2 regions of the Mycobacterium sp. ZZG genome follow, and region 1 is predicted to be linked to the other one. Evidence: predicted binding sites of a transcription regulator. Region 1 holds the regulator's gene; the other holds the start of a gene.
What was found. Region 1 encodes LexA, which represses DNA repair genes until DNA is damaged. Its sites were predicted from a motif close to CGAACANNTGTTCG; they were not measured.
Positions count from the first base shown of each region.

Region 2: a site for LexA is predicted at 4,731-4,744, ahead of ACXMYJ_RS10920 (HNH endonuclease signature motif containing protein). Genes of this name have one in related genera too.

Region 1 covers NZ_JBTBFV010000021.1:51,267-67,482, forward strand. Annotated here, with positions in the region: gene ACXMYJ_RS14110 (DUF349 domain-containing protein) at 1-533, opposite strand, end outside; gene ACXMYJ_RS14115 (DMT family transporter) at 705-1,586, shown strand; gene ACXMYJ_RS14120 (class III extradiol ring-cleavage dioxygenase family protein) at 1,600-2,286, shown strand; gene miaA (tRNA (adenosine(37)-N6)-dimethylallyltransferase MiaA) at 2,292-3,209, shown strand; gene dapF (diaminopimelate epimerase) at 3,214-4,083, shown strand; gene hflX (GTPase HflX) at 4,171-5,583, shown strand; gene ACXMYJ_RS14140 (DEAD/DEAH box helicase) at 5,807-7,132, shown strand; gene ACXMYJ_RS14145 (molybdopterin guanine dinucleotide-containing S/N-oxide reductase) at 7,105-9,399, opposite strand; gene ACXMYJ_RS14150 (acyl-CoA dehydrogenase family protein) at 9,503-10,678, shown strand; gene ACXMYJ_RS14155 (LGFP repeat-containing protein) at 10,851-12,947, shown strand; gene lexA (transcriptional repressor LexA) at 12,961-13,647, opposite strand; gene ACXMYJ_RS14165 (LysM peptidoglycan-binding domain-containing protein) at 13,894-14,364, shown strand; gene nrdR (transcriptional regulator NrdR) at 14,542-15,006, shown strand; gene ACXMYJ_RS14175 (PhzF family phenazine biosynthesis protein) at 15,011-15,697, opposite strand; gene ACXMYJ_RS14180 (alpha/beta fold hydrolase) at 15,733-16,216, opposite strand, start outside.
Region 2 covers NZ_JBTBFV010000014.1:53,023-69,238, reverse strand. Annotated here, with positions in the region: gene ACXMYJ_RS10925 (type I polyketide synthase) at 1-3,163, shown strand, start outside; gene ACXMYJ_RS10920 (HNH endonuclease signature motif containing protein) at 3,222-4,622, opposite strand; gene ACXMYJ_RS10915 (putative immunity protein) at 4,840-5,346, shown strand; gene ACXMYJ_RS10910 ((2,3-dihydroxybenzoyl)adenylate synthase) at 5,402-7,063, opposite strand; gene ACXMYJ_RS10905 (non-ribosomal peptide synthetase) at 7,173-10,634, shown strand; gene ACXMYJ_RS10900 (thioesterase II family protein) at 10,631-11,374, shown strand; gene ACXMYJ_RS10895 (beta-ketoacyl [acyl carrier protein] synthase domain-containing protein) at 11,371-12,681, shown strand; gene mbtD (mycobactin polyketide synthase MbtD) at 12,681-15,596, shown strand; gene ACXMYJ_RS10885 (amino acid adenylation domain-containing protein) at 15,593-16,216, shown strand, end outside.

The DNA.
Region 1 (16,216 bases):
CGCCGGGCCTTCTCCTCCTGGGTGGCGCTGTCGGCCTGATCCACGATGGCGGCCAGCCGCGCGGCAAGCGAGTCGACATCGCCGAGCACGTGCGCGTCGGCCAGGCTCTCGGCCAGCGACGTCGCCGCCGAGCGGATCTTGCGGGCGTCGCCGGTCCCGGACGCCAGCCGGGTTTCCAACAGCACCACCTCGGTGTGCAGATCGTCGAAGCGGCGACCGAAGTGCGCGAAGGCGGCCTCCGCATCACCGGCCTGCCACGAGCCGATGGTGCGCTCACCGGCGGCGGTGATCAGCCAGACGGTGCCGTCGGGGTCGACGCGGCCGAAGCGGTGCGGGTCGCTGGTCGGTGCGGTGCCCACCACGGGGGCCGTCACCGGGACGGCGGGGCGGGGTCCGGGCCGCGCCGGACCCGGCTTGGGTTTCGCGGCAGCGGACGGCTTCGGGGCCGGGACCGGCGCGGAGGGGGCCTCCTGCGCAGGATCGGTGTCCTGATGTCCGGCGTCCTGGGATCCGCCGGGTTCGGTGATCGTCATGTCCGTACCTCGTGTCTCCGCGCGGTTTCCCACGCACCTGCCGCGCGGCGCGGCGCCTGTGAGCGTGACAACGCTCCTGCAGGCTATTGAAACAGGTTGCCCGGCGCTGCGCCCACGCCTTGCGTCCGGCAGCTCTCTAGGCTCTCCCGGGAAACACGGAGGAGGTCGTCGATGGCCAAGGCGGATCTGGCCGCCCTGCTCGCGCTCGCCGCCGCCTTCTTCGTGGCGGTCGGTGATGTCATGCACCAGCGCTCGGTACACGAGGTGACCGACGAACAGGTCAGCCACCTGCAGCTTTTCGCGAAACTCCTGCGGGACCGCCGGTGGTGGACAGGCAGCGCGGTGGCGGCGATCGGCTTCGCGCTGCAGGCCGCGGCGCTCGGTCTGGGCTCGGTGCTGCTGGTGCAGGCCCTGCTGGTCACGTCGCTGTTGTTCGCGCTTCCGATCAGCGCGAAACTGGCGCACCGGCGCGTGACCCGCTGGGAATGGTTGTGGGCGGCGCTGCTGGCCGGGGCGGTCGCGATCATCGTGACCGTCGGCAACCCGACCGCGGGGGCGTCTCGGGCCTCGGCCGAGACCTGGCTGGCCGTGGCCCTGGTGCTCGGTCCCGCGCTGCTGCTGTGCGTGATCGGTGCGACCGTGTGGTCCGGGCCGGTCAGCGCGGTCCTGATGGCGGTGGTGTCCGGCGCGCTGTGGGGGCTGTTCGCCGTGCTGACCAAGGCGGTGGTGCACCGCCTCGACGTCACCAGCGTGGCCGGTGTGCTGGAGCTGTTGCGCACGCCCGAGCTGTACGCGTGGGCGGTGGTCGCGATCCTGGGCACCTCGACGCAGCAGGCGGCGTTCCGGGCCGGTGCGCTGACGGCCTCGCTGCCGACGATGACGGTGACCGAGCCGATGGTCGCGTGCGGACTGGGCGTGGTGGTTCTGGGTGAGACCTTGCGGCCGGGGGAGGCGGGCTGGGTCACGCTCGTGGCGGCGGTGACGGTGATGGTGGTGGCCACCGTCGCGCTGGCCCGCGGCGAAGCGGCCACCCGTGATCCGGTGACCGTGTGATTAGTTGGATGCCGTGCTGAACGCGATCGCGCTCGTCCCGTCGGCGCCGCTGCTGGTCCCGGAATTGGCGTCGTCGGCGGCCACCGAGACCGAAAATCTGCGCGCGGCCGCGTTGTCGGCGGCGGCCGCACTGCCACCGCGCTGGATCGCCGTCGGCGTCACACCGGCCGACACAGTCCTGCGGCCGGACGCGGTGGGCACGTTCGCCGGTTACGGCGTCGAGGTCCGCGTCGGATTGTCCGCCGGCGCTGTGACCGGCGAGGCGACGGCGCTGCCGCTGTGCGCGCTGATCGCTGCGTGGTTGCGCGGCGGCGTCGCGGCCGCCGAGGTCGAGGTCCGCGGCTACCGCGCCGACCTGGATGCCGCCGTCGCCGTCGAGACCGGCCGGCGGCTGCGCGCCGAGATCGAGGCCGAGCCGGACCAGATCGGTGTCCTGGTGGTCGCCGACGGCGCCAACACCCTCACCCCGGCCGCCCCGGGCGGCCACGACCCGGATTCCCCGCGCGCGCAGGCCGCGCTCGACGACGCGCTGGCCGCCGGCGACACGGCGGCTCTGACCGACCTGCCGTCGGTGATCCTCGGCCGGGTGGCCTACCAGGTGCTGGCGGGGCTGGCGGGGCCCGGCGCACGCGTGGCCGAGGAGTTCTACCGCGGCGCCCCCTACGGCGTCGGCTACTTCGCCGGCGTATGGACACCGTGACCGCCGTGCGGCCGCTGGCCCTCGTCGGCCCCACCGGTACCGGCAAGTCCGACCTGGCGCTGGCCGTCGCGGCCGCGCTGAGCGCCGACACCGCCGTCGAGGTGGTCAACGCCGACGCGATGCAGCTCTACCGGGGCATGGACATCGGCACCGCCAAGCTCACCCCGGCTGAGCGCTGCGGGGTGCCCCACCACCAGCTCGACGTGCTCGACGTCACCGAGACCGCGACCGTGGCCCGCTACCAGGTCGCCGCCGCCGCCGACGTCGAGGCGATCGCCGCGCGGGGCGCGGTCCCGGTCATCGTCGGCGGTTCGATGCTCTACATCCAGTCGCTGCTGGACCAGTGGTCGTTCCCGGCCACCGACCCGCAGGTGCGGGCCCGCTGGGAGGAGCGTCTCGCCGAGATCGGGGTCGCGGCGCTGCACCGCGAACTGGCCGCGGTCGACGCGGCCGCGGCGGCGTCGATCCTGCCCACCGACGGACGGCGCATCGTGCGGGCGCTGGAGGTCGTGGAACTGACGGGCCGGCCTTTCGCGGCGTCCGCACCGACCATCGGGACGCCGCGCTGGAACACCGTGATCGTCGGATTGGACTGGGAGACGACGGCATTGGACGAGCGCCTGGCGCGGCGCACCGATCTGATGTTCGAGCGGGGGCTGGTCGAGGAGGTCATCACCCTGATCGACCGGGGGCTGCGCGACGGCGTCACCGCCGCGCGGGCCCTGGGGTACGCGCAGGTGCTGGCCGACCTCGACGCCGGAGGTGACGGCAGCGCCGCGCGCGAACCCACGTTCCTGGGTACGCGGCGCTACGTGCGCAGACAGCGCTCATGGTTCCGCCGCGACCACCGCATCGTCTGGCTGGACGGCTCGGGCGCCGGCAACGTCGACGCAGTGCTGCGCGCCTGGCGCGACGTATCCTGACCAGGTGAAGTTCGCCAAGGGCCACGGCACGCAGAACGACTTCGTGCTGCTCCCTGACCTGCCTGCCGAGCTGGCCCTGACCCCGGCCGCGGTCACCGCGCTGTGCGACCGCAGGCAGGGTCTCGGCGCCGACGGGGTGCTGCGCGTGACTACTGCCGGGGCCGCGCATGCGGCCGGGGTGTTCGACCGGCTGCCCGAGGGGGTGGCCGCGGGCGACTGGTACATGGACTACCGCAACGCCGACGGCTCGATCGCCCAGATGTGCGGCAACGGGGTGCGGGTCTTCGCGCACTACCTGCGTGCCAGCGGCCTGGAGTCGCGCGACGAGTTCGTCGTCGGCTCGCTGGCAGGGCCGCGGCCGGTGGTGCTGCACGGCCACACCGAGACCACCGCCGATGTCACCGTCGAGATGGGCAAGGCCAACCGGCTGGGCACCGGCACGGCGATCGTCGGCGGCCGGACTTTCACCGGGCTGGCCGTGGACGTCGGGAATCCACACCTGGCCTGCGTAGACGAGACGCTGACCAGCGCTGAGCTGGCCGCGCTGGATGTCGCCGCACCCGTGGGCTTCGATCCCGCACAGTTCCCGGACGGGGTCAACATCGAGGTGCTCACCGCGCCGGCCGGGGGGACGGTGTCGATGCGGGTGCACGAGCGCGGCGTGGGGGAGACGCGCTCCTGCGGCACCGGCACCGTCGCGGCCGCGGTCGCGGCCCTGGCCCACCGGGGCGATCAGACCGGGTCGCTGACCGTGCGCATCCCCGGTGGCGAGGTGACGGTCACCGTCACCGAGGCGAACAGCTACCTGCGCGGGCCGTCGGTGCTGGTCGCGAACGGTGAGCTGGCCGACCGGTGGTGGGCGGCCCAGCAATGACTCCGGTGCTGACGGGAATTGCCATGCCGGCGGGCACGTTAATTGGGGTGCATGAAAAGTGATGTTCGTGCGAATCTTGATTCGCTTATGACCTATCCCGAATTCCCCAACGACAATCCCAGCGTCGGCGAGCTGGCCCTCGAGGACCGCACCGCGCTGCGGCGGGTGGCCGGGCTGTCCACCGAGCTGACCGACGTCTCCGAGGTCGAATACCGGCAGCTGCGCCTGGAGCGCGTCGTGCTCGTCGGTGTGTGGACCGAGGGCAGCGCCGCCGACGCCGACGCCAGCCTGGCCGAACTGGCCGCCCTGGCCGAAACCGCCGGCTCCGAGGTCCTCGAAGGCCTGATCCAGCGGCGCGACAAACCGGACCCGTCGACCTACATCGGCTCCGGCAAGGCCGCCGAACTGCGCGAGCTCGTGGTGGCCACCGGCGCCGACACCGTGATCTGCGACGGCGAACTGAGCCCCGCGCAGCTCAACGCGCTGGAGAAGGTCGTCAAGGTCAAGGTCATCGACCGCACCGCGCTGATCCTCGATATCTTCGCTCAGCACGCCACCAGCCGGGAAGGCAAGGCGCAGGTGTCGCTGGCGCAGATGGAGTACATGCTGCCGCGCCTGCGAGGCTGGGGTGAGTCGATGTCCCGGCAGGCCGGCGGCCGCGCCGGCGGCGCCGGCGGCGGCGTCGGCACCCGCGGTCCCGGCGAGACCAAGATCGAGACCGATCGACGGCGCATCCGGGAACGAATGTCCAAGCTTCGCCGCGAGATTCGCGAGATGAAACAGGTCCGCGACACCCAGCGCGGGCGCCGGGTGGCCAACGACGTGCCATCGGTGGCCATCGTCGGCTATACCAATGCCGGTAAGTCCAGCCTGCTCAATGCCCTCACCGGTGCCGGTGTGCTGGTCGAGAACGCGCTCTTCGCCACCCTCGAACCCACCACCCGCCGCGGGGAACTCGCCGACGGACGCGAGTTCGTGCTGACCGACACCGTCGGGTTCGTCCGGCATCTGCCGACCCAACTGGTCGAGGCGTTCCGGTCCACGCTGGAAGAGGTCGCCGACGCCGACCTGTTGCTGCACGTCGTGGACGGTTCCGACGTCAACCCGCTGGCACAGATCAACGCGGTGCGGCAGGTGGTCAACGACGTCGTCGCCGAGACCGATGCGCCGGCCCCGCCGGAACTGTTGGTGGTCAACAAGATCGACGCCGCCGAAGGCCTGACCCTGGCGCAGCTGCGCCGGGCGCTGCCGGGCGCGGTGTTCGTGTCCGCCCACACCGGTGACGGTCTGGACCGACTGCAGGCCCGGATGGCCGAGATGATCGCGCCGCGCGACACCGTGGTCGACGTCACAATCCCTTACGACCGCGGCGATCTGGTCAACCGGGTGCACGCCGAGGGGCGCGTCGACGCCGTCGAGCACAGCGAAAGCGGGACCAGGATGAAGGCGCGCGTGCCGATCGCGCTTGCCGCCGGATTGGCCCCGTACGCAACCTACTGACCACCACGAATGCGCTGAGTCGGACGCCGTCGGTTACGATCGTTGCGACGTCGGCTGCGGACCACCGGAGCAGGTGCCCGTTTCACACAGCGCCGACGACCATCTCCACCAGACATTGTTGTGGCGACTTCGCCACGGTGTGCGCACTCCGCCTGACGGTCCCCGTCGCGGCTGCCGGGCACACGCTGCCCGACAACGCCGAAACGACAGGAAGACCTTCACGATGACCATGCAGTCCTTTGCCGATCTCGGCGTGCCCGCGGCCCTGGTGAGCTCGCTGGCCGCCCGCGGTATCGCCGAGCCGTTCCCGATCCAGGCGGCCACGCTGCCCGACTCGCTCTCCGGGCGTGACGTGCTGGGCCGCGGAAAGACCGGCAGCGGAAAGACTCTCGCGTTCTCGCTGCCGCTGGTGGCGCGACTTACCGGCCGCCGCAGCCAGCCCTCGCGCCCGACCGGCCTGGTGCTGGCGCCGACCCGAGAACTGGCCACCCAGATCACCGCCACGCTGGAGCCGCTGGCGGCCGCATCCGGGCTGCGCGTGACCACGATCTACGGTGGTGTCGCGCAGAGCCGCCAGGTCTCCGCGCTGCGCTCCGGCGTCGACATCGTGGTGGCCTGCCCGGGGCGTCTGGAAGATCTGATGCGGCAGAAGCTGATCAGCCTCGATGCGGTCTCGACCACCGTGATCGACGAGGCTGACCACATGGCCGATCTCGGCTTCCTGCCCGGCGTCACCCGCATCCTCGCGGCCACCCCGGCCGGCGGACAGCGGCTGCTGTTCTCGGCCACCCTGGACAACGGCGTCGACAAGCTGGTCCGGCGCTTCCTGGCCGACCCGGTGCTGCACTCGGTCGACGAAGCCGCCGAGGTGCCCGCCCAGATGACCCACCACGTGTTCCATGTCGGCGGCGTGCAGGAGAAGCGGGAGCTGGTGCACCGGCTGGCATCGGGCACCGGCCGGCGAATCCTGTTCATGCGCACCAAGCATCAAGCGCGCAAACTGGCCAAGCAGCTCACCGAGTCCGGCGTGCCGTCGGTGGACCTGCACGGCAATCTGTCCCAGCCGGCCCGCGAGCGCAACCTGGCCGCGTTCTCCAGTGGAGACGCGCGCGTCCTGGTGGCCACCGACATCGCCGCTCGCGGTGTGCATGTCGACGGCGTCGAGCTCGTCGTGCATGTCGACCCGCCGATGGAACACAAGGCCTACCTGCACCGCTCCGGGCGCACCGCACGCGCGGGCAGCGACGGTGACGTGGTCACGGTTGTGCTCCCTGAGCAGCGCAAGGACACCCAGCAACTGCTGCGCCGCGCCGGGATCACGGTGCGTCCGCGCGACGTCGACGCCGACTCGGCAGAGGTGCACGCCCTGGTCGGTGAGATCGCACCGCTGCGGATTCCCGGCCCTGCGCCCGCGGCGAAACCCGCTGCCCGCAAGCAGGAACACCGCGGCGCTGACCCGCGCCGGGGTGGACCGTCGCGTAGCGGTCGCGGGCCGCGGCGGCGCGGGCCGCGCCAGGGCGCTCAGCGCACGGCGAACACCGGCGGCTGATGCGCGCACACCGGCGGAGCTACGCCGGTGTACTTCTCGATCTGCACCAGCACATGCGCCCCCGTGCATCCACGCGCCAGTGCTGAGGTGCCGACGTCCTCGGTGAGCATGTTCGGGTTGCCGTGCACGCACATCGAGTCCGGGTCGGCCGGGTCGGCCGGATCGAACCACGCACCGGTGGACAGTTGCACCACCTGCGGACGGACCCGCTCGTCGAGCACCGCCCCCGCCAGGCAGGCACCGCGGTCGTTGAACACACGCACCACGTCTCCGTCGGTGACGCCGCGCGCCGCGGCGTCTGTCGGGTGCATCCGGACCGGCTCCCGGCCCGCGACTTTCGAGGCCTGGCTGACCGCCCCGCCGTCGAGCTGCCCGTGCAGCCGGCCGGCTGGCTGGTTGGCGAGCAGGTGCAGGGGATACCGCGTGGCACGCGGACTGCCGAGCCACTCGGACGGTTCGAACCATGCCGGATGGCCGATGCAGTCGTCATAGCCGAATCCGTCGATGTCGGCAGAGAAGATCTCGATCCGTCCGCTGGGGGTGGCCAACCGGTGGGCCACCGGGTCGGCGCGGAAGTCGGCGAGCAGGGTCAGTCCGTCTTCGGTGGGCAACCGCAGCCGGCCTGCCCGCCAGAACTCCTCGAACGGGGGGACCTCGAAATTCAATGTCCACGACCACTTCTCGTACAGATGGCGCAGCCACTGCCGCGAGGTGCGGCCCTCGGTGAAGGTCTCCCCGACGCCGAGTCGGTGCGCCAGCGCGGCGAAAGTGTCGTAGTCGTCCCGGGATTGCGCGTAGGGCGCGGTGAGCCTCGGCATGGCCATCAGCACCGGGTCGTTGCGTGAGCCGGAGAAGTCGTCGCGTTCGGCGAACGTCGTTGACGGCACCACGATGTCGGCGTGCTTGGCCATCGGTGTCCAGTACGGTTCGTGCACCACGACGGTGTCCGGCCGGTGGAGCGCGCGACGCAGCCGGGGCAGATTCTGGTGATGGTGGAACGGATTGCCCCCGGCCCAGTAGACCAGTCTGATATCCGGGTAGCGCAGGCGCAGCCCGTTGTAGTCGAACGGTGCGCCGGGGTGGAGCAGCATGTCGCTGACGGCGGCCACCGGGATGAACGTCGTCACCGGATTGACGCCTTGAGGCAGGCGCGGCAGCCCGCAGCGCAGCGGGGCCAGGCCCGGTTCGTTCATCGACCCGTAGCCGTGGCCGAATCCTCCCCCGGGAAGCCCGATCTGGCCCAGCATCGCGGCCAGTGTCAATCCCATCCAGGGCGCCTGCTCACCGTGGCGGGTGCGTTGCAGCGACCAGCTCACCGTCACGATGGTGCGGTTGGCCGCCATCCGGCGGGCCAGAGCGGTCAGGTCGCCGGCGTCCAGCCCGCAGATCGGTGCGGCCCACTGCGGCGATTTCGGTATCCCGTCGTCGGTGCCGAGCAGATAGCGCTCGAACCGGTCGTACCCGGTGCAGTAGGCGGACAGAAACTCGCGGTCGGCCAGGCCCTCGGTGGCCAGCACGTGGGCCAGTGCCAGCATGATCGCGACGTCGGTACCCGGAACCGGTGCGTACCACTGGCATTCGCCGTCGACGTCGTCACGCAACGGCGAGAACGACACGAGGCGCCCGCCGCGGTCCCGGAACCGGTTCAGTGCCTCGCGGGCCGGGTGTTCGGTGGTGCCGCCGTGATTGACGCCGGTGTTCTTCAGCGCTATCCCGCCGAAACACACCAGCAGATCGGTGTGTTCGACGATGACGTCCCACTGGCTGGAGCGCTTGAACAGGTCGTCGTGGGTGCCGACCACGCGGGGCATGATCACCCCCGTCGCTCCCAGGCTGTAGGAGTGGCGTGAAAAGGTGTATCCGCCAATGCAGTTCAGGAATCGATGAACCTGGCTCTGGGCGTGATGAAAGCGCCCGGCGCTGGACCAGCCGTAGGAACCGCCATAGATCGCCTCATTGCTGTGGGTGTCGACGATCCGGCGCAGTTCATCGGCCAGACGCTCGGTGAGCTCCTCCCATGACACCGCGACGAACTCGTCGGCGCCGCGGCGCGAACTCGGACCGGGTCCGTTGTCGAGCCATCCGCGCCGTATCGCCGGGGCGGTGACTCGGGAGGCGTGCCGGATCGAGCCCGGCAGGTTGCCCAGGGCCGGTGAAGGATCGCGGTCACCGGGAAGCGGTGCCACCGATGCGATGTCGCCGTCGGCCACGGTGGCCCGGAATGCTCCCCAATGAGTGAGGCTGGTCTGAGCTGCGGCCACGGCCATGAGTCTAGGCCGCGCCGCGCGGCCAGCAGGTCCGACCAACCATCCGGTTGGATGGGGTACCTTGGCGGCAACTGTCCGCACCGACCCCGACGGAGACGTTGTCATGGGCGCACCCGAAGCCACGCCAGTCATCGCCTACCAGCGCACGCTGTTCGAGCCCGAACACGAAATGTTCAGGGAGTCGTTCCGCACCTTCCTCGAACGGCACGTCGCGCCACAGCACGAGGAGTGGGAGAAGAACAAGCTCGTCGACCGGGACGTGTGGCTGGAGGCGGGCAAGCAGGGCTTCCTCGGTATGGCGGTGCCCGAGGAGTACGGCGGCGGCGGCGTCGACGACTTCCGCTACAACACGATCATCACCGAGGAGATCACCGCGGGCCGCTACAGCGGTCTGGGCTTCAGCCTGCACAACGACGTGGTGGCGCCGTATCTGATCAGACTTGCCACCGAGGAGCAGAAGCAGCGGTGGCTGCCGAAGTTCTGCAGCGGCGAGTTCATCTCTGCCATCGCCATGACCGAACCGGGTACCGGCAGCGATCTGCAGGGCATCAAGACCCGCGCGGTCAAAGACGGTGATCATTACATCCTCAACGGCGCCAAGACGTTCATCACCAACGGAATTCACTCCGATCTGGTCATCGTGGTGGCCCAGACCGACCCGGACAAGGGTGCCCTGGGTTTTTCGCTGCTCGTGGTCGAGCGCGGGATGGAGGGTTTCGAGCGCGGCCGCAAACTCGACAAGATCGGCCTGGATGCACAGGACACCGCGGAGTTGTCGTTCACCGACGTCAAGGTGCCCGCGGAGAACCTGCTCGGCGAGGAGGGGCAGGGCTTCATCTACCTGATGCAGAACCTGCCGCAGGAACGGATCAGCATCGCGATCATGGCGGCCGCCGCGATGGAGGCCGTGCTCGGCGTGACGCTGCAGTACGCCAAGGAGCGCAAGGCATTCGGCAAGCCGATCGGCAGCCAGCAGAACAGCCGTTTCCTCCTTGCCGAGCTTTCCACCGAAGCCACCGTGGTGCGCATGATGGTCGACGAGTTCATCAAGCTGCATCTGGAGGACAAGCTCACCGTCGAGCAGGCCGCGATGGCCAAGTGGTACTCCACCGAGAAGCAGGTCCACCTGATCGACCGCTGCCTGCAGCTGCACGGCGGCTACGGCTACATGCGTGAGTACGACGTGGCCCGCGCGTACCTGGACGCCCGCGTGCAGACGATCTACGGCGGTACCACCGAGATCATGAAGGAGATCATCGGACGCAGTCTGGGCGTCTGACGGGGGCCGGATCGGCGACAGCGCGCAGCTGACGGGCATATTCTTGGCCTGGATTCGGCGAGGTGACTTGGTTATCGACGTCCACTGAAGCAGAGTGAACGCACGCGGTAACTTTCTCAGAATTTTGCGTGGAGCTTGCACGAGGACCAGTCGCCGACCGCGGGGAGGAAGAATGAGCCGGCAGCCGATGCTGCGCCTACGTTTGGTCGGTCGTCTGACGGTCGGGCTGCTGGGGGTCGCCACCGCGCTCCTGCTGGCCCCGTCCGCGGCGGCGCAACCCGAGGCCGAAGCAAACGATGCGATCACCGCGGCCTGGCAGGCCGGCGGTGGCGACACAGGGCCGTTGGGTCCGAAATCGGGTGACGTGTATCCGGCCGGTGACGGCTTCGCTCAGAACTTCGCGGCGGGCAAGATGTTCTTCACCCCGGCCACCGGTGCGCACTTCATGCAGGGTGCCATCCTGGAGAAATACGAGTCGCTGGGTGGGCCTGCCGACAGCGACCTGGGATTCCCGACCATCGACGAAGGCCCGGGTCGCGCACCCGAGAGCCGCAACAGCACGTTCAGTGCGTCGGACAAACCGGTGATCTTCTGGACGCCGGCAACCGGCGCGAGGGTGGTCCGCGGACCGATCAACGCCGCGTGGGACAGGCTCGGCGGTTCCTCCGGCGTGCTCGGCGTGCCCTCCGAGGACGAGACCTACAACGGTTCCGTAGTGAGTCAGAAGTTCACCGGTGGCGAGCTGTCGTATGACTCCAGCGCCAAGAAGTTCACCACGGTGCCGCCCGAGCTGGCCGGCCAGCTCGGCGACCTCGTCATTGCCGACGACCCGGTCGCGGCGATCAACGCCGCACGCCGCGCCGCGGGCGGCGCCCTCGGCCCGCTCGGAGCTGCCGAGGGTGAGCCGTACCAGATCGGCTCCGACGGTATGGGCCAGGACTTCGTCAACGGCAAGATCTTCTACAGCCCGCAGACCGGAGCCAACGTCGTCACCGGCCAGGTGCTGGAGAAGTACGAGAGCGTCGGCGGTCCAGAAGGTGATCTGGGTTTCCCGATCACCAGCGAGCAGAACGGCGGACTGGCGCCGGCGAGTCGCATCAGCGCCTTCGCCGCGGACGACAAGCCGGTGATCTTCTGGACGCCCGACCACGGCGCGGTGATCGTGCGCGGCGCCATGAACGCGGCGTGGAACAAGCTCGGCGGTGCGACCGGGGAGCTTGGCGCGCCGGTCGCCGATCAGACGCAGACCGGTGATGTGATCACCCAGCGGTTCGCCGGTGGCGCGATCTCGTGGGATACCACAACGCAGAAGTTCAGCACCGAACCCGCCGGTCTGGCTCCGCAACTGGTCGGTCTGGAGGTGCCCGGCGCCCAGGCCCCGCAGGCACCGCCGCCGACATCGCAGCCCTCGGAGAACAGCGAGAGCTCCGGGCTGAAGTGGACCTGGTGGTGGCTGCTGGCCATCGTCCCGCTTGTGCTGTTGGCCGCTCTGGTCGGCTTCGCGGTGCTGCGCACCCGTGGTCGTCGCCGCGACGACGACCTGCTCGGCCGTCTGGGCGCCCCGGACGGCCACGCCTATGAGCCGGTACCGTCGGGTGCCGGCGCGCAGGCCCACGAGGACGGCCGGGAGGACGAACTGTTCGGGGACCGGTACGCCCGCGAGGGTCTGGGATCGCTGGGCTCGGCGGCGCCGGCGTCGAGCGAGGATTTCCGGTCGGACGTGCAGGGCTTCTGGGGGGCGCAACCCGGCGAAGATCAGAACGAGCACGGGCCGGCCGCCGACTCCGGCGACGCGCAGGAGGATCCCGACGCCGTCGACACCGCGCCGACACGGGTGCTGACACCCGAGGCCGAAGCACCCTCGCACGATGTGGTCGACGGCGGCCGTGGCGACGCGCACGACATCGTGGCCGAGCAGACAGAGTTGGACGCCGACCGCGAGCCGCTCATCGCGTCGGTCGGTGAGCCGGTCATCGCACCTGCCGACGAACCTGTCAACGTCGCCGCGGCACCACCGGCGCGCGATCCCATGGCCGACACCGGACGTCACGCGCGCATCGACGTCGACGAGCCGCTGCCGCTGGGCACCGCACTGCACATGCCCTTCGACGACCCGGGCGAGATCCCCGAGGGCTATCCGATCAAGGCCGACACCAAATCTGGCCTGTACTGGACGCCGGACAGCGGCGACTATCACGACGCCCCCGTCGAGATCTGGTTCGCCACGGAGGAGATCGCGCTCACGAACGGCTTCGTACGCGGCGAGTAGGCCGTCCGACCGGTCAGACCTTGCGGATGACCGTCACGACCTTGCCGAGCACCACGGCGTCGTTGCCCGGGATCGGGTCGAAGGCTGGATTGTGCGGCATCAGCCAGACCTGACCGCGGGTGCGTTTGAACGTCTTGACGGTGGCTTCGCCGTCGATCATCGCCGCCACGATGTCGCCGTTGTCGGCGACGTTCTGCTGTCTGACCACGACCCAGTCGCCATCGCAGATCGCCGCGTCGATCATGGACTCTCCGACAACCTTGAGCAGGAACAGCGAACCCTCGCCGACCAGCTCACGGGGCAGTGGGAAGACGTCCTCGACGGCCTCCTCGGCCAGGATCGGTCCACCGGCGGCGATGCGGCCGAGCACAGGCACGAACGTGGGTTCGGGTAGCGAATCCGAACCGGCGACGTCCGTCCCGACGACCGGTGTGGCGTTGTCGTCGGCCCCGCGGACGTCGACCGCCCGCGGCCGGTTGGGATCGCGGCGCAGATACCCCTTGCGCTCCAGCGTGCGCAACTGGTGGGCCACCGACGACGTGGACGTCAATCCGACCGCGTCACCGATCTCCCGGATGCTGGGAGGGTAGCCGCGGGTGGTCACGGACGCACGGATGACTTCGAGGATCGTTTGCTGACGCTCGGTCAGACCCGAATCGCGGCCGCGGCCGCCGGTGCTGTCATTGCTGTCGTCGCTCATGTGCCCGAATGTAGCCCGGTCACGGCCGATAATCAAACATGTGTTCGAGGCGTGTCGCATGCCGGCGGCCGAGGCCGGGATCCCGCGGAGGCTCTCCGGTGATGCCCTGGAGGCAACGACCCGGACGTGTCGGTGCCTTCGGTTAGCGTTCGCAACAGTTCGATCACGCGTTCTATTCATCGAACAGATGATCGACTATCGTTCGAACACAAGAGCGAAACACTTCTCGGATCGAAAGGCGAACTGATGACCATTCTCGACGACCGCGCGACATGGAACGAGTTCGAGCGGGCACCGCGCCTGCAGGTGACCGCGGGCCGGGTCCGGCCGGCGCGGCCGGGCCGGCGGTCTCCGTCCCGACGGCCCGGCGCTGCGCCGGTGCGACACCGGGGGACCGGCGTGCTGATGTCGCGTGCGCCGCACCGGCGCCGCCCGGTCACGCCGGCTACCACCGTATTGCTGGCGCTGGTCGCCGGCGCGATCACGCTGTGGCTGGGCCTGGTCGGGCAGTTCGGCAGTCTGGCCGCCGGCACGGCCGAGGTCCCCGGACGGCTCGCCGTGGTGCAGGTGCACAGTGGCGAGTCCCTGCACCAGGTCGCGCAGCGCGTCGCTCCCGGCGTCCCGGTCGCCGACGTGGTCGATCGGATCCGGGAGCTCAACAAACTCGAGTCGGCGGCGTTGGCCGCAGGTCAGACCCTGATCGCACCCGTCGTCTGATCGCACCCGTCGTCTGATCGCAGCCGGGATCTGATCGCCCGTGCTGCCCGAGCTCTGTGAGGACGGGGCCCGATGAGATACACCCCATGGGGTCCGGCCATGAGCCGCCCGTGTTCCACGCAGGTACGCTCAATGGCGTTCGAAGCGATTGACTGTCGGAGCGGCGAAGGAGCGGTGATGCACTGTCCTTTCTGCCGGCACCCCGATTCCCGGGTCGTCGATTCCCGAGAGACCGATGAGGGTCAGGCGATCCGCAGGCGCCGGTCGTGCCCCGAGTGTGGACGCAGGTTCACCACGGTGGAGACGGCGGTACTCGCTGTGGTCAAACGCAGTGGCGTGACCGAGCCGTTCAGTCGCGAGAAGGTCATCCGCGGGGTGCGGCGGTCGTGCCAGGGCCGGCAGGTCGACGACGACGCGCTGAATCATCTTGCTCAGCAGGTGGAGGACGCGGTCCGGGCCACCGGCTCGCCGGAGGTGCCCAGCCATGAGGTGGGCTTGGCGATCCTGGGTCCGCTCCGAGAGCTCGACGAAGTGGCCTACCTGAGATTCGCCTCGGTGTACCGCTCGTTCTCGTCAGCCGAGGATTTCGAGCGCGAGATACAGGCGCTGCGTGCCCATCGGAAGGTCACGGCCCAGAGCTGAGGCGTCACTCCAGTTGGCGCTGTCCATCGTCGACCACCCGGCCGGCGACCTGCACCCAGCCTTCGGGGCTCCATTTCGTCTCGATGATCGACCCCTCGCCCTGGACGATCGTCAGGTCTCGGCTCAGATGCTCGGTGATGCGCACCGCAGCCGCGCCGGTCGCCTCATCCTCGCGAATCCCCAGGTACGGCGCGAACATGCGCGAGCGGATGGTGCCTGCGGCCTCGTCCAGCCACGTCCACAGGTAGTGCTCGGACTCGTCGGCGTAGTCGTCGGGATCGGCGGCCGCGAGCTCTTCGAGCGAGGCCACGTCGTGGATCGAGAACACCGGAGCCCATTGCGCGCGAGCACTAGCCGAGGTCAGGTCGTGGCCGTAGCTGACCTGGACGATCCCTGCCGGTACCTGGAGTGTCTTTATCGGCATGCCGCGGTCTCTCAGCCACCACGACGCACCCACTATCGGATGCCCGGCGAACGGCAATTCGGTGGTGGGGGTGTGGATGTGGGCTTGGGCGCTGTGGGTGCCCTCTCGCGGAAGCGAGACGAAAATCGTTTCGCTGTATCCCAATTCGGTGGCGATGCGTTGCCGGTCGGCCGGGTCCACGGTAGCGGCGTCGACCACACCGAGCGGGTTCCCGAAATGTCCGTCCTTGTCGGTGAAAACGCGCAGCACTGTCACTTCGATGGCCATGAGCCCGATGCTACGTGCTCGGCGACGCCGACCGGTCAGGTTGCCGAGCGTTCGTCGCCACCCATCGCGTCGAGCACCGCCACCCGGGTGTCGACCGGGCCGGAGATGGTGCCCTCCTCGACGCCGGTGCGGAGCAGGCTGCGCAGATACTCCTGGTCGTACACGGCCGGTTCGGTGGTGTCGATGAACTTCTCGACGAGCTCGACGAAGCGGTCCGGGTCGTCGTGAAACGGGAAGTGGCCTGAGCCGCGGAAGATCTCGAGCCGGGAACCCGGCATGGCGGCGTGCGCCAGCTCCGCGTGACTGACGGGGATGACGGCATCGAGGTCACCCCAGATCAATTGCACGGGAACCGATTGCGTCAGATAACAGCGGTCGAGCATCGTGACCACCTGGCCGCGCCAGTCCACCACCGCCCTCAGCGTGCGGGCGAAGGCCGATGAGGCGGTCGGTTCGGGCAGGTCGGCCAGGATGCGCAGCATGTGGGGAATGTCGCGCCCCACCCCCGTGGATCCGAGT
Region 2 (16,216 bases), on a different contig from region 1:
CGCGGGGCAGGGCGCAATGGCGTTGGTGCGCTTGCCTTTCGGTGAAGCCGACCGCCGGCTGGCGAGACGCACCGATGTGGTTGCGGCGATCAGCGCGTCGACGGAGACCACCGTGATCTCCGGGACGGTGGCCGCGGTGGACGAGATCGTCGAGGCGTGGACGGCCGAAGGGATGACGGTGCGCCGAGTCAACACCGACGTGGCGTTCCACAGCCCGGCGATGGACGCTCTCACCGGTGAGCTCGCGCGACTGGTCGCGACGCTGCCCGAGCCGGACCGGGCCCGGGTGCCGCTGTACACGACGGCGCTGCCGGACCCCCGCTCGGATGCGGCGCGTGATCCGGATTATTGGGTGGCCAACCTGCGCGGGCGGGTGCGCTTCGCAGAAGCCGTGCAGGCGGCCGGCCAGGACGGGCACCGTCTGTTCCTCGAGGTGTCGGCCCATCCGGTGGTCGCCCACTCGATCGTCGAGACACTGACCAGCCTGGGCATGGACGACCACGCCGTGGTGCCGATGATGCGGCGTGATCACCCCGAGCGGCAGGCCGTCGGCGCCGCGGTCGGCGCGCTGTACTGCCACGGAGCACCGATCGCGCACGGGTTCACGCCGGCCATGCGGTGGGCCGACCTTCCGGGCACGCAGTGGCAGCACCGCCGGTTCTGGCGCACTCCGACTCCGCCGCCCAATACCCGGGCGCTGCACGATCCCGCGTCCCACACGCTGCTCGGCGGCGCCGTCGACGTGACCGGGGAGGTGCCTGCTCGGGTGTGGCAGACCCGGCTCGACATGGACAACCGGCCCTACCCCGGTGACCATCCGGTACAGAACACCGAGATCATCCCCGCCGCCGTGCTGTTGAACACCTTCCTGACCGCGGCGGGATCGGGCCTCACCGACGTGCGGCTGCGCACCCCCGTGCCGCCGGGGCGGGCCCGCGACATCCAGGTGGTGCTCCAGGACCGCTCGCTGCGGATCTCCTCGCGACTCACCGACGACGACAGCGGCGACGAGTCCGGATGGCTCACCCACAGCAGCGCCGTCGTGGCGACCGACGAGGACTTCGCCGGCGAGCTCAACGAGTTGATGAGCGGCGGCATCCACACCGCCACCTGGGACCGCTGTTCCGAGCAGCTGCCGCCCGGCCACGTCGTCGACACGCTCGGGACACTCGGTGTGGCGGCGATGGGCTTCGACTGGCAGGTGCACGAGATGCGCTGTGGTGCAGGCGAACTGCTCGTGCGTGTGAGCGCCACCTCAGACGGCTCGGCGCCGCGTTCCTGGGCTGCGCTGCTGGACGCGGCGACGTCGGCGGCATCCACGGTATTCGACGGCCCGCCCCGGCTGCGGATGCCGGCACGCATCGACCGCGTCCACGTCTGTGGCGAGCCACCGGCCGTGGCCCTGCTGCATGTGCGTCGACGGGAGGGCACCACGACCGACGTCGCGATCGCCGACGAGTCGGGAGCGGTGCGTGCGTCGCTGACGGCGATGACGTTCGAGGAGCTGGAAAACGCCGGGGGTGCGGACACGTCCCGGATGCTGCACCACATCGCATGGCACGAAACCGCGTTCGACGTCGGCGACCGACCGGCTGAGGTCGCCGTCGTGGGCTCCGAATGCGACGCGGTGCTGCGGTCCCTCAATGACGCCGGGGTTGCGCATCGCGTCTACGACAGCGTCGAGCAGGTGCCCGGCGACGCCGGCCCGCGCTCGGTGGTGCTGCTGCTGCCGCGAGCAGATTCGCCGGAGGCTGCGGCCGAGCAGGTGCTCGACACCGTGAAACGACTCAACGGCAACGGTTCTCAGGCGCGTCTGTGGGTTCTCACCCGAAACGTGCACGAGGGTACCAACCTGGTGCACGCACCGTTGTGGGGCATGTCGCGCGTTGCCGCGGCCGAACATCCGCATCTGTGGGGCGGCGTACTCGACCTCGCCGACGGGAAGGTGCCGCTCGGTGTGCTGGCGTCGCTGCCCGGCCACGGCGTCGTGGTGGTCCGCGATGGTGTCGCGTTGACCGCCCGACTGACGCATGCGCGGGCCAACGGTGCACCGAAGACGTCCATGCCCGGCGGAGCGCCGATGACGTGCACGCCCGGCGGAACATATCTGGTGACCGGCGGCACCGGGGCGTTGGGGCTGCGGGTCGCGCAACGCCTCGCCGACCTCGGCGCACGCCGGCTGGTGTTGTTGTCGCGCTCAGGGATGCCGCATCGCAGAATGTGGGCCAAGACGCCGACGGAAGCGGTTCGCGCGGTGTCCGCGCTGGAGGAGCGCGGCGTGTCCGTGCACGTCGCCTCGATCGACATCGGGGCTTCGGGCGCCGTCGATCAGCTGCGTGCGGTGCTGGCCGACCTGCCGCCCGTACGGGGCGTGGTCCATGCGGCCGGTGTGGAAGCCGGTGCGCTGCTGCTGAATACGTCTGCAGATGATTTGCGGACCGCGATGCGCCCGAAGGTGTCGGGCACTCTGGCGTTGCACGAGTTGTTCCCGCCCGAGCAGTTGGACTGGATGGTGCTGTACTCGTCGTGCGGCTACCTGGCCGGCTTCCCCGGGCAGGGTGCGTATGCGTGCGCCAACGCGTTCCTGGACGCTATGGCCAGACATCGCCGCAGCCTCGGGGACAACACGGTCAGCGTCGCGTGGACGGCGTGGCGCGGTCTGGGTATGGGATCGACGTCGGGATTCGTCGCAGCACAGCTCGAAGCGCTCGGTATGGGGACTGTCGGCGCCGACGACGCGATGCGGGCGCTGGATTCGGCCATGCGGGGCGACGACCCGAATGTGGTTGTGCTACCCCTGCTTCCCGAGGCCGCCGCGGTGCCGATCCTGGCCGATGTCGCACCGACCGGGGTCGCGGAAACACGTGATGCCGTACCGGTCGGGCCCGGCGAAGCCGATCTGGGCGAGTGGGTGGCAGAGCAGGTCGTCGAAGCGGTGGCCGTTGAACTCGGGCTGCCTGACACCGATGTGGATCTACGGGTTCCGTTGGTGGAGGCCGGTGTCGACTCGATCATGACCGTTGCGCTGCGGCGGGCGCTGGAGAAACGCACGGGTCTGTCGCTGCCTCCGACACTGCTCTGGGAGCACCCGACGGCAGCGGCTGTGATCGACCGGATCGTCGAGCTGCTCGCGCCGCACACCGAAAAAGCCGACGTCGCCTGATCTTTCGGCAGCGAGATCATCCCGTCGCACCAAGGCTCGGCTCCTGCCTCGGTGAGCGCTACGGTCCCTGGTCGTCTTCGGGGAGTAGGTGGCGTTCGGGGTGGTGGTAGCCATTGATCAGCTGCGTGCGGTGCCGGCCTGTATCGAGCCCTGGTGGTGGGTGCCATTCGGTCTGGTTCTCGGCGTTTTTGGTGGTGGTCCAGCCGGTGGTTTCGATCATCCGGTTGTGCGGCCCGCAGGCGAAGGTGAGGTCGTCGATGTCGGTCTGGCCGTCGTTCTTCCAGTCCGCGACCGCGTGGTGGACCTGACACCAGTACCCCGGCACGGTGCAGCCGGGCCGGGTGCAGCCACGATCACGGCCGTGCAGGACGATCCGCTGGGCGGCGTTGGCGAACCGTTTGGCCCGACCCAGATACAGGCTTTGACCGGTGTGCTCGTCAAAGACGTACAGATAGTGGTGGGCCTGGGCGGCCATGTGGATCAGATCGGGCATCGGCAGCAGCGAGCCGCCGCCGGTGACCGCCACCCCGGCCCCCTTTTCCAGCTCCTGCAAGCTGGTCGAGACGATCACGGTCACTGGTAACCCGTTATGGCTGCCGAGTGTCCCGGATTCCAGGGTGCGGCGCAGCAGGGCTTTGAGGCCGTCGTGATTGCGCTGCCCTTCGGTGCGGGTATCCCGACCCGTCTCCGGGCCCGCCCCGGCCCCGCCCGGCTCGTCCTCGCCGGGCCCCTCGGCCGGCTCCTCGCCCGGCTGCGGGTCGGGCATGTTGGCCCCGGGGGCGGCTTCTTTGGCCAGGGTGGCCTCCAGGTAGGCGCGGGTTTCGGCGTCGAGGTAGCCCGAGATTGTGCTGAATCCGTCACGCTGCTGCTTGCCGATCCTCACCCACCGTTTCCGGGCCACCTCGTCGTCGGTGGGTTCGGGGCCGTCCTGATCGATCATCATCAACAACCGCCCCGCGGCCGCATCGAGCTCCTCAGGGCCTAGACCCGAGCCCAGGCCGGCCAGGTGGGCATCGGCGGCGGCGCGGGTGTCCACATCCACCCAGGCGGGTAGCTTCTGGTGAAACTTCGCGATCACCGTGATGTGCTCTTCGTCCAACAGGCCCTGGGCCTGGGCGGCAGCGGTGGCTTCCCACAGCGGCGCAAGAGGCTGGCCCGTCATCGCCCGCCGCGGCCCCAGCATTTTGGCCCGTCGCAGCCGCCGTCCCGCTTCGGCGCCACTGACCCGCAGCGCGGTGGTCAGCACGCCCTTCCACGACGATTCCCCGAGTCGGTGGGGTTCGGTCTCGTCGATCAACCGGGCCAACACCTTGTGCTCGAGGGCCGGCACGGTGCGCAGCACCGTGGTCAGCTCGGCCAGCAGCCCGACCAACTCACGATGGGTCAGCTCCTCGGCGGCTTTCGACAGGATGGCGACCTGCTCAGCGATCGCCCCCACTGCCTCGGACACCAGCTCCATATATCGAACACTAGTGCGAACCACCGACAAAAAACGTCCCGGCAGGGTGCGAAAAAGAGATCCATGGAGGATTCTTGCGCCGCTTACGGCAACCGTGATCATCGGCGACGAAAAGCCGTTCCACGGACCGCCACGTGGCATTGTCCTGGTGACGGGACGTCACAAGTAGCAAGTGGGGGAAGGCGCGGGCGTGGCATCGGGCGACTTCGAACTGTCGATGAGCGAATTGCGTAGCGTGGCTCGCTTCGTCGCCGAGACCGCCGAAGAGCTCCTGCCGATGTTCGAGGACGCCGATCCCCGCGACTGCAGGCCGAGGAACGCCATCGCTGCCGCCTGGCGCTTCGTTCATGGCGCGCCCAGGACGAAGCAGCAGCGCGTCGCCTCGCTGGAAGCCCACCGCGCGGGCCGGGAGGCATCCGAGGAGGTGGCGCGCCTGGCCGCACAGGCAGCAGGGGACGCCGCATCCGCTGCCTATCTTCATCCCATCGCCCGACCGCATCAGGTGGGCCACATTCTGCGTGCCGCCGCGAACGCCGCACGGGTAGCCGAGATCAACGCCGGCGGCGACCCTGACGCTGCCATCTCCGCGATCCGGAGAGCGCGGCAGCGTGCGACGCCCGAGCTGATTGACGTCCTGTGTCGTTACCCTCCGGCGCCGGCCGGCAGGAGCCGCGTCGCCCAGCTGATGTCGAGTTTGGACGCGACGCTGCGGGCCCCGCGCTGAACGACACGGCCGGATGCGGCCTGGCACGGCCAGAAATGCCGGGCCGACGTGTGTGTCAGGACGTCAACTGCGCGACCAACTGCTTCTTGTCGACCTTGCCCACCGCCGTCATCGGCAACGATCGCACCGGGGTCAGCACGTCGGGGCGTGCGTGCTTGGACGCACCGCGCCCGTCGAGAAACGCGTTCAGCTCGGCCAGCGTGATCGGCGCACCGAGGAAAACCACTGCCGCACAGATCTTCTCGCCGAGATACTCGTCGGGGAGCGCCACGGCGGCAGCCGTGTAGATCGCCGGGTGGGTGTGCAGGTGGTCTTCGAGGTCGGTCGCCGACACTGTCTCGCCACCGCGGTGGATCACGTCTTTGACCCGGCCGGTCACCTCCACGTACCCGGCGCGTGCGCCCTCGGAGAAGATCCGAACCCGGTCGCCGGTGCGGTAGAAGCCGTCCGGGGAGAACGAGCGGGCGTTGGCGTCGTCGGCCCGGTAGTAACCGTTGAGCGTGTACGGTCCGCGGACCAGTAGCTCGCCCTCCTCCCCGGGTGCCACCTCGTCGCCGTTCTCGTCGACGACGCGCATCTCGTCGTGTGGGGACATCGGCCGGCCCTGGGTGTGGACGACGACGTCCTCCGGGTCTCCGGGCCGGGTGAAGTTCAGCATCCCCTCGGCCATCCCGAAGATCTGCGACATGCCAGGGGTCAGCCGGTCGAGGATGAATCGGGCCTCTTCCGGGCTCATGCGGGATCCGCCGACCTGGACGAACCGCAGCGAACTCGGCAGTACCGGCTCCCACTCACATGCCTGCGCCCACAGCTTGGCCAGCGCGTTGACCAGTCCGGTGACGGTGATCCGGTACTTGTCGATCAACGCGAACGCGTTTTCGGGGCTGGGGTCGGCGGTAAACACCGTCGGCGCGCCGACCGTCATCGAGCCGAGCAGGCCGGGGCAGGCCAGCGGAAAATTGTGTCCGGCGGGCAGCGCGACCAGATAGGCGTCGTCCCCGTTCATCTGGCAGGCCTGGGCGCAGGCGGTGGCGTTGTAGACGTAGTCGTCGTGGGTGCGCGCGATGAGTTTCGGTAGGCCGGTGGTGCCGCCGGAGACCAGCAGCAGCGCGGGCAGGCCGGGGTCGATCCGCGGACGCTCGAGCAGTGGGCCGGCATGGTCGCGGATCGCCGCCCACGAGACGAACGGTCCGGATGCGCCGTCGACGATCACATGCCGCCACGCCGGGTGTTCGGCGGCCAGGGCGGCGGCCATCCCCCGGTAGTCGAATCCGCCGGCCTGGTCTCCGACGATGATCGCGACGGCGCCACTGACCTCCGCGAAGTGACCCAGTTCGGCGGTGCGATGGCCGGTCAGGCACATCACCGGCACCGCCCCGGCACGCAACAGGGCGAACAGGGCGACGGCGAACTGGCACGAATTCGGCAGTTGCAGCAGCACGCGGTCGCCCGGACGGACGCCCAGAGCGGACAAACCGGCGGCGGCTCGGTCGGCGATCGCGTCGAGCTCGGCGAACGTATAGCTCTCGGCGGAGTCGATGATCGCCGGTTTGTCGGGCCACGAGGCCGCGGCGTCGGTCAGGATCGAGTCCAGGGACCGACCCGTCCAGTACCCGGCGTTGCGGTAGGTCTCGGCTCTGTCCTCGGGGAACGGCACGAAGCCGTACGCCAGGTCCGTGAGGTTGTCGCCCTGCTCGGTCGAGAATCCGGTGCTCATCAGTCAAAATCGCCGCTCTGGGTAGGAGTTTTCGGTGACCCGAATATAAGGTAGCCTCCACTAAGTTAGGGCAGCCTGCACTTAATCCGGCGTGGTTCGAGGAGGTTCGGTGAGTTTGGCGTCGACGACTGCACAGTCTGTCCGCGACGAGGTTGCCGAACTGCTCGGTGTGAACCCGGCTGACCTCGACCCGCAGGCCGATCTGATCGCGTCCGGCCTGGACTCGATCCGGATGATGTCGTTGTCCGGTCGCTGGCGCCGACAGGGGATCGACGTCGGTTTCGCGGCGCTGGCGGCGAATCCCACCGTGGCCGCGTGGACGGAGTTGGTGACCGGTGGCGCCGGCGGAGGCCGCCAGGACACGGCCCCGGCCGCGGAGCCCGCGATGGACGACACCTTCCCGCTCGCGCCGATCCAGCACGCGATGTGGGTGGGCCGCAACGACGACCAGCAACTCGGTGGCGTCGCCGCGCATCTCTACGTCGAATTCGACGGTGCCGGAGTCGATCCGGACCGGCTGCGCGAGGCGGCGGCCAAACTCGCGGCACGGCATCCGATGCTGCGCGTCGAGATCCTGCCCGACGGCACCCAGCGCATCGGCGATCGCGGTCTGCCCGTCACCGTGTACGACCTGCGCGCGCTCGACGTGCCGGCGGCCGAACGACGTCTCGAAGAGATCCGGCAGGAGAAGTCGCATCAGATGATGCACGACGAGGTGCTGCAGCTCTCGCTGTCGCTGCTCGCGGATGGTCGGTCCCGGTTGCACGTCGACATGGACATGCAGGCCGCGGACGCGGTGAGTTACCGCAACTTCATGGCTGATCTTGCCGAGTTCTACAGCGGCGGAAACCTTCCCGACCTCGGCTATACCTACCGCGAGTACCGCGCGGCGCTCACCTCGACGACGGCGGAATCGGAGGACGACCGCCGCTGGTGGGCCGAACGCGTGCCCGAGCTGCCGGAGGGTCCCGCGCTGCCGCTGGTGCCGCGCGCCGAACAGGCCGACCCGAAACGCGCCCGGCGCCGCTGGCACATCTTCGATGTCGACACCCGGGACGCTCTCTTCGCGGCTGCGCGACGGCGGGGGATCACGCCGGCGATGGCGGTGGCCGCGTCCTACGCCGGCACGCTGGCCCGGTGGTCGACCAGTCGGCGCTTCCTGCTCAACCTGCCCATGTTCGGTCGCGAGCAGTTCCACCCCGACGTCGACAAACTCGTCGGGGACTTCACGTCGTCGCTGCTGCTCGATGTCGATCTCACCTGCGCCGACACCCCGATCGCGCGCTGCCGAGTGCTGCAGGAGACGCTGCACGCCACGGCGCGCCATTCCTCCTACTCGGGTCTGTCGGTGCTGCGCGACCTGACCCGCCACCACGGCACGCCCGTGCTGGCCCCGATCGTGTACACCAGTGCGCTGGGGCTCGGAGATCTGTTCGCGGGCAAGGTCACCGAGCACTTCGGCAAGCCGGTGTGGACGATCTCGCAGGGGCCGCAGGTGCTGCTCGACGCGCAGGCCACTCCCGTGGCCGAAGGCCTGATGATCAACTGGGACACACGCGAGGACGCGTTTCGGCCCGGTGTGGCCGACGCGATGTTCGCCCATCACGTCGCCGAGCTCGCGCGCCTTGCCGCCGACGAATCTGCCTGGGAAGCAGTCGATGTAGCCGCGGTGACGGCCGAACAACAGGCCGCGCGCGACAGGGTGAACGCGGTCTCCGTCGCGCCGAGCGGGGAGGTGCTGCACGACGGCTTCTTCCGTCGTGCCCAGACCCACCCCGACGCGCCGGCGGTGTGCTCCAGAGCGGGCGACCTCACCTACGGGCAACTGTGCGAACAGGTGCTCGCCGTCGCGGCCGCGCTGCACGTCGCCGGCATCCGGCACGGCGACACCGTCGCGGTGATGGGACCCAAGAACCACGAACAGGTCATTGCGCTGCTCGCGATATCGGCCGTCGGAGGGGTCTATGTGCCGGTCGGCGTGGATCATCCGGCCGACCGCGCGGCCCGCATGCTGGCCAACGGCCGGGTGCGGATGGCGCTGGTGTGCGGTGGCGAACCGCCGACCACATTGCCGGCCTTGACGATCACGGAAGCCCTGCGGGTGGGGCGCCGGGAAACCGGGTTCACGCCGCCCGCCGTCGAACCGGCGGATCTGGCCTACATCCTGTTCACCTCCGGTTCGACGGGTGAACCCAAGAGTGTCGAGATGACCCACGATGCGGCGATGAACACCGTCGAGTTCATCAACGGCCACTTCGAGATCGGCCCCGCCGACCGCTGCCTGGCGCTGTCGACGCTGGAATGCGATCTGTCCGTACTCGACGTCTTCGGCATGCTGCGGGCCGGGGGATCGATCGTCGTCGTCGACGAAGACCAGCGTCGCGATCCCGACGCGTGGGCCCGCCTCATCTCCGAGCATGGCGTGACCGTTCTGCACTTCATGCCGGGCTGGCTGGAGATGCTCTCGGAGGTCGACGGCGACCTGTCCTCGGTGCGGGTGGTTCCCACCGGCGGCGACTGGGTGCGACCCGACATGGTGCGGGCGCTGCGGAACCGGGCCCCGCACATGCGGTTCGCCGGCCTGGGCGGTGCCACCGAAACGGCCACGCACAACACCATCTTCGAGGTCGTCGGCGACATCCCGGCGGACTGGGCGTCCATTCCGCTCGGCGTGCCGCTGCCCAACAACGCCTGCCGGGTTGTCGGACCGGACGGCCGGGACTGCCCAGACTGGGTGCCCGGCGAACTTTGGGTCGGCGGCCGCGGTGTGGCCCGCGGCTATTGCGCGCGGCCCGATCTGACCGCCGAGCGGTTCGTTCGCCATGACGGCACGCTCTGGTACCGCACCGGCGATCTCGTGCGCTACCGAACCGGCGGCCTCATCGAGTTCGTCGGCCGGGCCGACCACCGGATCAAGATCAGCGGTTACCGTGTCGAACTCGGCGAGGTGGAGTCCGCTCTGCGCTGCGTCCCGGGCGTCGACTCCGCGGTGGCGGCCGTCGTGACCGCCGACGGCGGCCGGGACATGCTCGCCGCACTCGTGAGCGCCGACTCCGGCCACGCCGTGCCGGATCCGGCCAAGGTCACCGCGGCGATGGCCGAACTCGTTCCGCCGCACATGATCCCGCAGATCGTGGTCGGCGCCGGTGAAATCCCCTACACCCTCGGCGGCAAGATCGACCGGGCAGCGGTGACGCGTCGGCTCAGGGAAGCCGAGGTGCACGGCGGCGCCGGGTTCCGTGCGCCGGCCACCTCGCTGGAGACAGCGCTGTGCGCGCTCATCGGGTCGGTCCTCGGGCGCGACACCGTGGGCGCCGACGACGACTTCTTCGCCTCGGGCGGTGATTCCGTGCTGGCGACCCAGGTGGTCGCGCGCGTCCGCACCTGGCTCGACACCCCGTCGGTCGCGGTCGCCGACATCTTCGCGGCCCGCACCGCCGCGGCACTGGCGGCAAGGCTGATCGCCGGCGAGAACGACAGCACGCGGCTGACTGAAGTAGCCGAGCTCTATCTGGAGATCTCCGGGATGGACGGTGCCGAGGTGCTTTCCGCGCTGGACTCCGGGCGATGATCGGCGAGCGCCACCAGCTGGATCTCACGCCGTGGATCAAAAGGTTCCCGGGGGAGACCGGCACCGCGACGATCGTGTTTCCGCATGCGGGCGGCGCCGCGGCGGACTACCGCGGTTTCGCGTCGGCGTTGTCCGCCCGGGGCATCGACACCTACCTCGTGCAGTATCCGCAGCGCGGCGAGCGGCTCGCCCATCCGGCGCCGGAGACGATCACCGACCTGGCGGCGGACGTCCTGGGCGCCGCCGACTGGTCCCGGCTCGGGCAGGTGCGGCTGTTCGGGCACTGCATGGGCGCTCTGGTCGGCTTCGAGTTCGCGCAACTGGCTGCGCGGCGCGGCGTCACCGTCCGCGAGTTGTGGGCCTCGGCGAGCCAGGCGCCGTCGACCGTCGAAGGTTCGCGACCGGTGCCCACCACCGACCGGGAGATGCTGGCCGACATCATCGACCTCGGCGGCACCGACGCGCGACTGCTGGAGGACGAAGACTTCCTCGAGCTGCTGCTGCCCGCGGTGCGCGCGGACTACCAGGCTTTCAACCGCTACACCTGCGGCCGTGGCGTGCGCATCGACGCCGACATCCACGTGCTCGGCGGCCACGACGATCATCGAGTCGAACAGAACCTGTTGCGGCAGTGGGAGGTTCACACCACGGCCGCGTACACCTTCACGATGTTCGACGGCGGGCACTTCTACCTCGACGAGCATCGGGACGAGGTCGCCGAGCTGGTGAGCTGCACATGACCGATGACCCCGTCGTCATCGTCGGGATGGCGGTCGAGGCGCCGGGCGGTGTGCAGGACACAGACGACTACTGGAGCCTGCTCGCCGAACAGCGGGAGGCGCTGACCCCGTTCCCGACCGACCGGGGCTGGTCGTTGCCGACGCTGCTGGCCGGCTCGCGGCGGGACGGCTTCAAACCGATTCACAATCTGGGCGGATTTCTGCGCGGTGCAGGGCATTTCGACCCCGAGTTCTTCGGCATCTCGCGCCGGGAGGCCGTTGCCATGGATCCGCAACAGCGCGTCGCGCTGCGCGTCGCGTGGCGCGCGCTGGAGAGCGCGGGAATCAACCCCGACGACCTCGACGGCCACGACGCCGGGTGCTACGTCGGCGCCTCGGACATGGGGTACGGGCCCGCGATGGACGAGTTCTCCCACCACAGCGGCCATCTGATCACCGGAACCTCGCTCGGAGTCATCTCCGGCCGCATCGCCTACCTCCTGGGTCTGGCGGGTCCGGCGATGACCGTCGACACCTCGTGCTCGTCGGCCCTGTCCGCACTGCACATCGCCGTGCAGGGGCTGCGGTCCGGCGACTGCGACCTGGCCCTGGCCGGCGGGGTGTGCGTGATGGGTTCACCGGGCTACTTCGTGGAATTCTCCAAACAGCACGCGTTGTCCGACGACGGGCACTGCCGGCCCTACAGCGCGCACGCCAGCGGCACGGTGTGGGCCGAAGGCGCCGGGATGTTCGTGCTGCAACGGAGATCGGCCGCGCTGCGGGACCGCCGCCGGATCGTGGCCGAGGTACTGGCCAGTTGCGTGAACTCCGACGGCAGATCGGTCGGGCTCACCGCTCCCAGCCGCGAGGCCCAGACCCGGCTGTTCCGGCGTGCTCTGGCCACCGCCGGTGTCGACGTCGACAGCGTGGGCATGGTGGAAGGCCACGGCACCGGAACCCGGCTGGGGGACCGTACCGAGCTCACCTCGCTGGCCGCCACGTACGGAGCCGGGACGCCCGGGAGAGGCCCGTTGCTCGGCTCGGTCAAGTCCAACGTGGGACACACGCAGGCGGCCGCCGGTGCGCTCGGCCTGGCCAAGGTGCTGTTGGCCGCCGAGCACGCCGCCGTCCCCGCCACGTTGCACGTCGACGACCCGAGCCGCGAGATCGATTGGCAGAGCACGGGTTTGCGGTTGGCCACCAAGCTGACGCCGTGGCGTGCCGTCGACGGGACGCGCACGGGCGCGGTGTCGGCGTTCGGGATGAGCGGCACCAACACCCACGTCGTCGTCGCGGTGCCCGAGTCGGCGCAGGGTTGGCCCGCGTGATGCCGGCCGGCCGGTTGCCCGACGGGCGGATCGCCGTCGCGCTCAGCGCTCACGACGAGGCGCTGCTGCCTGTCGCCGCCCGTGACATCCTCGACTACCTGGGGCGAAAGCCGTGTGATCCCGCGCAGGTGGCCGCCCAGCTGGTGCGTACCCGACGGCCGCGACGCCACCGCGCGGTCGTGCGCGCCGCGGATCACGATGAACTGACCGCTGGTCTGCTGGCGCTCGCCGAGGGACGCGAGCACCCGTCGGTGACGCACGCGGCAGGACGGGCCGCGGGCCGGACCGCGTTCGTGTATCCCGGGCAGGGCACCCAGTGGCCGGGCATGGGCGCGCAGCCCTACCGCGAGCTGCCGGCCTACCGTGACGAAGCCGACCGGCTGGGTGCGGCGTTCGTCGCGGCCGGGCTGACGTCCCCGCTGCCGTTCCTCGTCGGCGGCGATGCGGCGCCGGGCCCGGTCTCGCACCTGGAACTGCAGGCCGCACAGTTCGTGCACTCCGTCGCGCTGACGGCGGTATGGCGCTCGTGTGGCATCGTGGCGGACCTGACCGTCGGGCACAGTCTCGGCGAGGTCGCGGCGGCCTACGTCGCCGAAACCGTCACCCTCGCCGACGCGGTCAGCGTGCTCGCCGCAAGGGCGGCGGCGATCGCGGCCATCCCGGGCGACAACGGCGTCGCGGTCCTTGGCGTGGACACCGACGAAGCCGCCGAGCTGATCGGCGCCACCGACGGCTGGCTGGAGTTGTCCGCGGTCAACGCGCAGACCTCGGTCGCGGTGTCGGGAGAGCGGTCCGCGGTCACCGCGGCCGTGGCGGCCGCCCGTGCCCGCGGCCGGTTCGCCAAGGAGCTGGCGATGAGTTTCCCGGCGCACACCACCGCGATGGAACCCCAGCGCGAGGACCTGTGCCGGCGGTTACCGGAATCGGTGTTCGCCGACTCGCCGGTGCAGTTCGTCGGGTCGGCGACCGGACAGGCCGTCGCCCCCGGCACCGAGTTCGGCGACTATTGGTATGCCAACCTGCGCAACACGATCCGGTTCGACTGGGCCGTGCGGACGGCCATCGGGCTGGGCGCCGGCGTTTTCGTCGAAATGTCTGCGCACCCGTCACTGCTGTTCGCCGTTGAAGACGGCATCGAACGCGCCGGCGCTGCGGCGGCGGTGCTCGTCGGCTCCGGACACCGCGACGAGTCCGTGCGCGACGCGTTGTCTGCCAATATCGTCACCGTCGCGGCCGCCGACCCCGCTTATCACTGGGGCGACCTTCTGACCGGCCGGCCCGAGCCGCTGTACGGCTTTCCGGGTGCGCCGATGCGCGCCGAGCACCTATGGGCCGAGCCCGAGCCGCTGCCGGCGCTGCCGCAACTGACCGTAAGCGGTGAGACCTGGCGGCCGCACCGCCCCGGCCGCGCCACGGCGACACCGCGCCGGAAGATCGCAGTGGTCGAGACCGGTTCTGCCACACCGGTGGCCGCGGCGCTGCGGCACGCCGTCGCCGAGCACGACCGCGCGGTGCTGACCGACCCGACGGACGCCGATCTGGTGATCGCGGTCGCACCCGCGTTCGGTGACCGCGACGCCGCCGGAGCCGTGGACGGGCTGTCCTGCGCCGTCGACACCGGCCTGCTCGGCTACCCCGACACGTTCGGCGCCCGGTGCCGTGACGTCTGGCTGGTGACCGCCGGCGCCGAGAGCGCCACCGCCGCGGACCCGTTGCCCGATCTGGCCCAGGCCGGGCTGGCCGCCATGCACCGCTGCATCGGGTTCGAACACCCCGACCAGAACTTCCACCACCTGGACCTGCCGGCCGGAGCGACGACCGGGATCGGTGCCGTCGACGTGATGCTGGACGCCACAGGCGAACTCGCCTTACGCGGCGACGGGGCGGTGTACCAACGCAGTCTCGGAGACGCGTCCGCCGCGCAACCATGGGAGCTCGGTTCGGGCGCACTCGACAACGTGGTGATCACCGGGGGCTCGGGAGCCATCGGGTTGAGCTACGCCCGCTTCCTGGCCGCACGCGGCGCCCGGCGGATCGTGCTGCTGAGCCGCCGCGGCGTCGACCCGGCCCTGGTGAACGACCTCGGTACCGAGATCATCGCACCAGCATGCGATCTGCGGGATTCCCGCCGACTTGCGGCCACGGCCGCCGACGTCGCCGGCGGTCCGGCGTCGCTGGTCATCCACGCCGCGGGCACCGCGATATTCGCCGATCGCACCGGCACCACCGGCGCCGCGCTGGCGGACATGGCGGCTGCCAAGATCGTCGGCCTGGAGGCGCTGACCCACACCTGGCCGATCCGCGACGACGCCCGAATCCTGTTGTGCTCCTCAGTGACCGGCGTGTGGGGCGGAAAGGGTGTCGGCGGGTATGCGGCAGCCAACCGGATGCTCGACGTGATGGCTGCCAGGTTGCGCGCCGAAGGGCGCCATTGCACGGCCGTGCGCTTCGGTCTCTGGGAGGGCAGCGGCATCGTCGACGCCGCGGAGATCGCGCGGGTGGAGCGCACGGGACTGCGGCAGATGAGCCCCCAACTCGCCGTCGAGGCGAGCCTGGCGGATCTCTCGGGGGATCCGCTGGTGCTGGCCGCCGACCCGGAGCGGATGCGCGCGTTCTTCGGCGAGACACCGGTGCAGACATCGAGGGAGACTGACACAGCTGCCGGTTCCACGCCGATGGCGCCGCCCGAGGCGGTACGCAGCCAGCTCGCGGCAGTGCTCGGAGCGGACTGCGCAGCACTGGATCTGGACTCATCGCTGTTCGATCTCGGGGTCGACTCGCTGCTCGCGCTGGATCTCCGTAAGCGTCTGAAACGGCTGACCGGCCACACCGTGCCGCTGGCGACACTGCTGGGCGGCATCACCGGTACGGACCTGATCGCCGGCCTATCAGAGAAAGTGAACTCTTTTCAGTGACTGACATCGACACCGGGGCCGGGCTCGACGAGCGCCGACTGGAACTGCTGCGCCGCAGGATGCAGGAGCGTGGGCTGAGCACCGGCACCGCCCAGGACACGGGTGATCCCGACGCGCTGACCGAGGGCCAGCTGCGGATGTGGTTCGTGCACAACGCCGACCCGAGTGGCGCGCTGCTCAACGTGTGCCTGTCCTACCGCCTGTCCGGCGACATCGACCTCGCCCGGCTGCACGCTGCGGTCGACGCGGTGGCCCGGCGCCACCGCGTGCTGCGCACGACGTACCGCACCGAGGCGACCGCCGCCGGCGACAGCGGCATGCCGGTGCCCACCGTGCACGCCGACCTCATGCCCGGCTGGGCCGAACACGATCTGAGCGATCTGTCCGAGCGGGCCCGCCGGCTGCGGCTGGAGGTGATCGCGCAGCGCGAGTTCGCCAAGCCGTTCGACCTGGACGTCGAGTCGCCGCTGCGTATCACGGTGATCCGCATCGCCGCAACGGAACACGTCATGCTGCTGGTGGCACATCACATCGCCTGGGACGACGGTTCGTGGGAGGTGTTCTTCGGCGACCTGACCCGCGCCTACGTCGGTGAACAGCTGCGCCCGGCGCCCCGTGCG